Regions from separate parts of the Streptomyces sp. NPDC038213 genome, predicted to be linked through region 1. Evidence: predicted binding sites of a transcription regulator. Region 1 holds the regulator's gene; the other holds the start of a gene.
The links. The regulator HrcA, encoded in region 1, represses chaperone genes, less so after heat shock. The targets are predictions, from matches to a motif close to TTNGCACTCNGNNNNNCNGAGTGCNAA.
Positions count from the first base shown of each region.

Region 2: groL (chaperonin GroEL) is a predicted target of HrcA. The motif match lies at 1,735-1,761, and genes of this name have one in related genera.

Region 1 covers NZ_JBVJYM010000002.1:108,725-112,130, reverse strand. The annotation lists gene dnaJ (molecular chaperone DnaJ) at 1-950, opposite strand, end outside; gene hrcA (heat-inducible transcriptional repressor HrcA) at 951-1,967, opposite strand; gene ACZ7JZ_RS03205 (MBL fold metallo-hydrolase) at 2,100-2,825, shown strand; gene ACZ7JZ_RS03200 (DUF3097 domain-containing protein) at 2,854-3,406, shown strand, end outside.
Region 2 covers NZ_JBVJYM010000003.1:25,325-28,730, forward strand. The annotation lists gene thrC (threonine synthase) at 1-651, shown strand, start outside; gene ACZ7JZ_RS05455 (MoaD/ThiS family protein) at 687-965, shown strand; gene ACZ7JZ_RS05460 (cold-shock protein) at 1,380-1,586, shown strand; gene groL (chaperonin GroEL) at 1,890-3,406, shown strand, end outside.

The DNA.
Region 1 (3,406 bases):
AGGTGCGTGACGCCGCGCCCGTGCAGCGGGATCGACTGGCCGGACTGGGTGCCGGGCCGGATGTCGACCTCCTCCATCCCGTCCAGGGTCTCCAGCGGGCACTTCGTGCCCAGCGCGGCCGCGGTCATCGGGATGGTCACCGTGCAGTGCAGGTCGTCGCCGCGCCGCTGGAAGACCGAGTGGGGCAGCTCGTGGATCTCCACGTACAGGTCGCCGGCGGGGCCGCCGCCGGGGCCGACCTCGCCCTCGCCCGCGAGCTGGATCCGCGTGCCGTTCTCCACACCCGCGGGGATCTTGACCGTGAGGGTGCGCCGGGAGCGGACCCGGCCGTCGCCCGCGCACTCGGGGCACGGGGTCGGGACCACGGTGCCGAAGCCCTGGCACTGGGGGCAGGGGCGGGAGGTCATGACCTGGCCCAGGAAGGACCGCGTGACCTGCGAGACCTCGCCGCGGCCGCGGCACATGTCACAGGTCTGCGCGGAGGTGCCGGGGGCGGCGCCCTCGCCGGAACAGGTCGTGCACACGACCGCCGTGTCGACCTGGATCTCCTTCGTGGTGCCGAAGGCGGCCTCGTCGAGCTCCAGGTCGAGCCGGATCATGGCGTCCTGGCCCCGGCGGGTGCGCGAGCGCGGGCCGCGCTGGGAGGCCTGTCCGAAGAAGGCGTCCATGATGTCCGAGAAGTTGCCGAAGCCGCCGGCCCCGAAGCCGCCCGCGCCGCCACCGCCGCCGGAGGCCGAGAGCGGGTCGCCGCCGAGGTCGTAGACCTGCTTCTTCTGCGGGTCCGACAGCACCTCGTACGCGGCGTTGATCTCCTTGAAGCGCTCCTGCGTCTTGGGATCGGGGTTCACGTCCGGGTGCAGCTCGCGCGCGAGCTTCCGGAAGGCCTTCTTGATCTCGTCCTGCGATGCGTCGCGGCGCACGCCGAGTACGGCGTAGTAGTCCGTGGCCACTTACGACTCCGCCAGGATCTGTCCGACGTAACGTGCCACTGCGCGTACCGCTCCCATCGTTCCGGGGTAGTCCATGCGGGTCGGTCCGACCACGCCGAGTTTGGCGACTGCCTCGCCGCCCGAACCGTAGCCGACCGAGACGACGGACGTGGAGTTCAGTCCCTCGTAGGCGTTCTCGTGGCCGATGCGTACGGTCATCCCCGACTCGTTCGCCTCGCCCAGGAGCCGGAGGAGCACGACCTGCTCCTCCAGGGCCTCCAGGACGGGGCGGATGGTCAGGGGGAAATCGTGTCCGAAGCGGGTGAGATTGGCGGTTCCGCCGATCATCAGCCGCTCCTCCTTCTCCTCGACCAGGGTCTCCAGCAGGGTCGCGAGCACGGACTGGACCGTTGCCCGGTCCTCCAGCTCGAACGACTCCGCGAGGTCCTGGACGAGCTGCGGCACGTCCGCGAAGCGGCGGCCGACCACCCGGCTGTTGAGCCGCGCCCGCAGATCGGCGAGGGAGGCCTCGCCGAAGGGGGCGGCGGCGTCGACCATCCGCTGCTCGACCCGGCCCGTGTCCGTGATCAGGACGAGCATCAGGCGGGCGGGCGAGAGGGCGAGGAGCTCCACGTGCCGGACGGTGGAGCGGGTCAGGGAGGGGTACTGCACCACCGCGACCTGCCGGGTGAGCTGTGCGAGCAGCCGCACCGTGCGGCCGACCACGTCGTCGAGGTCGACGGCGCCGTCCAGGAAGTTCTGGATGGCCCGGCGCTCGGGCGTGGACAGCGGTTTGACCCCCGCGAGCTTGTCGACGAAGAGCCGGTAGCCCTTGTCGGTGGGGATGCGGCCGGCGCTGGTGTGGGGCTGGGCGATGTAGCCCTCGTCCTCCAGCACGGCCATGTCGTTGCGCACGGTGGCGGGCGAGACGCCGAGGCGGTGCCGCTCCGTGAGCGCCTTGGAGCCGACCGGCTCCTCCGTCCCGACGTAGTCCTGGACGATGGCGCGCAGCACCTCGAGTCTGCGTTCGCTGAGCATCGTGCGCACCTCCACCTGATGAACGTCGTCCGTTTGGCACTCGGGGGTTCGGAGTGCCAGAGATCCCCCGGTCAGTGTACGGCGGGGAGGTGCACCCCTAGCAAGGGCGGCCCGTCAGGGTAGCGTCGCGGCATGGACGTCCGTTGGGAAGAGGCAGGCTGGGAAGGGCTGACCGGGCGCGCCGGCCGGCTGAGGCTCCCGGTGTGGGACTGCACCGCGGGACTGGTGGTGGGAGACGATGCGGCGCTGCTGATCGACCCCGGTTCGTGCGTGCGCGAGGGCTCCGCGGTGCGGGCCCAGGCGGAGCGGCTGGCGGGCCGGCGCGTGACCCATATCGCATTCACACACGGACATTTCGACCACGTCCTGGGGGCCGCGGCCTTCTCGGGGGCCGAGGTGTACGGGGCGGTGGGCCTGGACGCGGTCCTGCTCGCCGGCCGCGACCTGCTGCGGGAGTCCGCGGTCCGGCACGGGCTGGACCCGCAGGAGGCGGCGGACTCCACGGACCTGCTGATCGCGCCGCGGCACCTGGTCTCCGGGGAGTGGACCCTGGAACTGGGCGGGGTGCAGGTGCTGCTGGCGAACGTCGGCCCGGGCCACACCCGGCACGATCTGGCCGTGTTCGTGCCCGGCGAGCGGGAGACGGTGTTCTGCGGGGATCTCGTGGAGGAGTCCGGCGAACCCCAGGCGGGGGACGACTCGGTCCGCAGGCAGTGGCCGGCCGCCCTCGACCGGCTGCTGTCCCTGGGCGGGGAGGACGCGCTGTACGTACCCGGCCACGGGGCGGTCGTGGACGCGGACTTCGTCCGTGCGCAACGCGCCACACTCGCCGCGCGCTTCGGCGTGTCGCCCTCCTGAACCGGCCGCCCTGCCTACTGTCGTCCGAATGCGCGAGTACTCCCCCGACCTGACCCCGCCCTGGAAGCGCGGCGCGACCCGCCCGGTGCCGGAGGTGGCCGCGGACCCCGGCCTGGTGGTCGAGGTGGCCGGTACGGACTTCTGCGGGGCGGTGACCGGCTGCGAGGGCGGCGTGGTCACTTTGGAAGACCGCTTCGGCAAGCGCCGGGCCTTCCCCCTCTCGCCTCGGGGCTTCCTGCTGGAAGGGGCCGTGGTCACCCTGGTCCGGCCCTCCCGCGCCCCGGCGGCGCCGCAGCGCACCGCGTCCGGCTCGGTGGCGGTGCCGGGCGCCCGCGCCCGGGTGGCCCGGGCCGGGCGGATCTACGTGGAGGGCCGCCACGACGCCGAGCTGGTGGAGAAGGTCTGGGGCGACGACCTGCGGATCGAGGGCGTGGTCGTCGAGTACCTGGAGGGCGTCGACGACCTCCCCGCCCTGGTCGACGCCTTCGCCCCGGGCCCCGACGCCCGGCTGGGCGTCCTGGTCGACCACCTGGTCCCCGGCTCGAAGGAGTCCCGCATCGCGGCCGCCGTCACCCATCCGG
Region 2 (3,406 bases), on a different contig from region 1:
CCGCTGGGCGAGGGCTGGGGCTTCGTCAACGTCAACCTGCGCCCGTACTACGGCGAGGGCTCCAAGACCCTCGCGTACGAGATCTGCGAGCAGCTCGGCTGGCAGCTGCCCGACCAGATCGTCATCCCGATCGCCTCCGGCTCCCAGCTCACCAAGATCGACAAGGGTCTCCAGGAGCTGGTCAAGCTGGGCCTGGTCGAGGACAAGCCGTACAAGATCTTCGGCGCCCAGGCCGAGGGCTGCTCCCCGGTGTCCACCGCCTTCAAGGCCGGCCACGACGTGGTCCGCCCGCAGAAGCCGAACACCATCGCCAAGTCCCTGGCGATCGGCAACCCGGCCGACGGCCCGTACGTCCTCGACATCGCCCGGCGCACCGGCGGATTCGTGGAGGACGTCAACGACGAGCAGGTCGTTGACGCCATCAAGCTGCTCGCGCAGACCGAGGGCATCTTCGCCGAGACCGCGGGCGGCGTGACCGTCGGCGTCACGAAGAAGCTCATCGAGGACGGTGTCCTCGACCCCGCCCTCACCACCGTCGTCCTCAACACCGGAGACGGCCTCAAGACCCTCGACGCGGTCGCCGGGGACACCGGCCAGACCGCCGTCATCCGCCCCAGCCTGGACGCGTTCCGCGCCGCCGGCCTGGCCTGACCATCCCCCCTGCACCAACGGAAGGCAGTAGAGCCATGAGCGTCAACGTCCGCATCCCCACGATCCTGCGCACCTACACGGGCGGGCGGGCCGAGGTCCCCGCCGAGGGCGCCACCCTCGCCGAGGTCATCGCCTCCCTGGAGGCCAGCCACCCCGGCATCGCCGCGCGCGTGCTCGACGACCAGGGCGCGCTGCGCCGGTTCGTGAACGTGTACGTGAACGACGACGACGTGCGCTTCGAGGGCGGCCTGGAGACGGCGACGCCCGACGGCGCCGGCGTTTCGATCATCCCGGCGGTCGCGGGCGGCTGCTGAGCCCCTCCCGTACCTTCCGCTTGTTCTCCCGGATTGCCCTCTCCGCAAAAGCGGAGGGGGCAATTCTGCTTGGTTGGGCGCGGTAGGGTTGGGGTAGTGCCCGCTTTTGTTGCTGCCGGGCGCATATGCGCTGGCCATGTGAGCGTCGACATCGGGCCAAAGTCCTTGCCCCGTATGGGGGTTGAGGCCGGTTTTGTCCCGCCCGAGTTGCCCGGGAATCTGTGTCGAAATCGCCGGAAGTCGCGCTTTCTCCCTGTCCTGAATTCTCGTCGGACTGACCTGTTGCAGACAGCGTCGGTCCGGATACATTCAGCCGCGGTCGACGCGTTCCGACGCAATTTCTGACCCGGGACCGCGAAGTGCGGTCCTGCGCAGTGTGGTCCTGCGCAAGGGCCAGTAACAGGGGAGTTAGGCATGGCTCAGGGCACCGTCAAGTGGTTCAACGCGGAGAAGGGCTACGGCTTCATCGCGGTCGACGGTGGTGCGGACGTGTTCGTCCACTACAGCGCGATCCAGATGGACGGCTACCGCACCCTTGAAGAAGGTCAGCGAGTCGAGTTCGAGATCTCGCAGGGCCAGAAGGGTCCGCAGGCGGACATGGTCAAGCTGTCCGCCAACTGAGCGCGACGCGATCGGCCACGACGCACTTCACGCGCGCAGGGCCCGTACCCGACAAGGGTGCGGGCCCTTCGTGCGTCCTGGCCAGGCCTTCCTTCCGGGTCATGGGAAGGCGCTTGCACTCGAGGGGGTCGAGTGCTAATCATTGGCGTTAGCACTCTCCTGGTGAGAGTGACAAAAACGAGGACCGGGTCGGTGAGGTCCGCGGGGTCGGCGGGAAGGAAACCGCCGCTCACGCAGGCCGTCCGTCGCGGGCGCCAGGCGCGGTCCGGAGCAATCCACCCCAGTCCGGGAGGACCACTTCACATGGCCAAGATCATCGCGTTCGACGAGGAGGCCCGGCGCGGTCTCGAGCGCGGCATGAACCAGCTCGCCGACGCCGTCAAGGTCACCCTCGGCCCCAAGGGCCGCAACGTCGTCCTCGAGAAGAAGTGGGGCGCCCCCACGATCACCAACGATGGTGTCTCCATCGCCAAGGAGATCGAGCTGGAGGACCCGTACGAGAAGATCGGCGCCGAGCTGGTCAAGGAAGTCGCCAAGAAGACGGACGACGTCGCCGGCGACGGCACGACCACCGCCACCGTCCTGGCCCAGGCGCTCGTCCGCGAGGGCCTGCGCAACGTGGCCGCCGGTGCCAACCCGATGGCTCTGAAGCGCGGCATCGAGAAGGCCGTCGAGGCCGTCTCCGGCGCCCTGCTGGAGCAGGCGAAGGATGTCGAGACCAAGGAGCAGATCGCTTCCACGGCCTCCATCTCCGCCGCCGACACCCAGATCGGCGAGCTCATCGCCGAGGCGATGGACAAGGTCGGCAAGGAAGGCGTCATCACCGTCGAGGAGTCGAACACCTTCGGTCTGGAGCTCGAGCTCACCGAGGGCATGCGCTTCGACAAGGGCTACATCTCGGCGTACTTCGCGACCGACATGGAGCGCATGGAGTCCGCGCTCGAGGACCCGTACATCCTCATCGTGAACTCCAAGGTCAGCAACGTGAAGGACCTCCTTCCGCTGCTGGAGAAGGTCATGCAGTCCGGCAAGCCGCTGCTGATCATCGCCGAGGACGTCGAGGGCGAGGCCCTGTCGACCCTGGTCGTCAACAAGATCCGCGGCACCTTCAAGTCCGTCGCCGTCAAGGCCCCGGGCTTCGGCGACCGCCGCAAGGCCATGCTCGGCGACATCGCCATCCTCACCGGCGGCACGGTCATCTCCGAGGAGGTCGGCCTCAAGCTGGAGAACGCGGGCCTCGACCTGCTCGGCCGCGCCCGCAAGGTCGTCATCACCAAGGACGAGACCACCATCGTCGACGGTGCCGGCGAGAGCGAGCAGGTTGCCGGTCGCGTCAACCAGATCCGCGCCGAGATCGAGAACTCCGACTCGGACTACGACCGCGAGAAGCTGCAGGAGCGCCTGGCGAAGCTCGCCGGCGGTGTTGCGGTCATCAAGGCCGGTGCCGCGACCGAGGTCGAGCTCAAGGAGCGCAAGCACCGCATCGAGGACGCCGTCCGCAACGCGAAGGCGGCCGTCGAGGAGGGCATCGTCGCCGGTGGCGGCGTGGCCCTGCTCCAGGCCTCCTCGGTCTTCGAGAAGCTCGAGGGCGACCTCACGGGCGACGAGGCCACGGGTGCCGCGATCGTGAAGCTGGCCCTCGAGGCCCCGCTGAAGCAGATCGCCGTCAACGCCGGCCTCGAGGGCGGCGTCGTGGCGGAGAAGGTCCGCAACCTGCCCGTCGGCCACGGCCTGAACGCCGCGACCAACGAGTACGTGGACCTCATCGCCGAGGGCATCATCGACCCGGCGAAGGTCACCCGCTCCGCGCTGCAGAACGC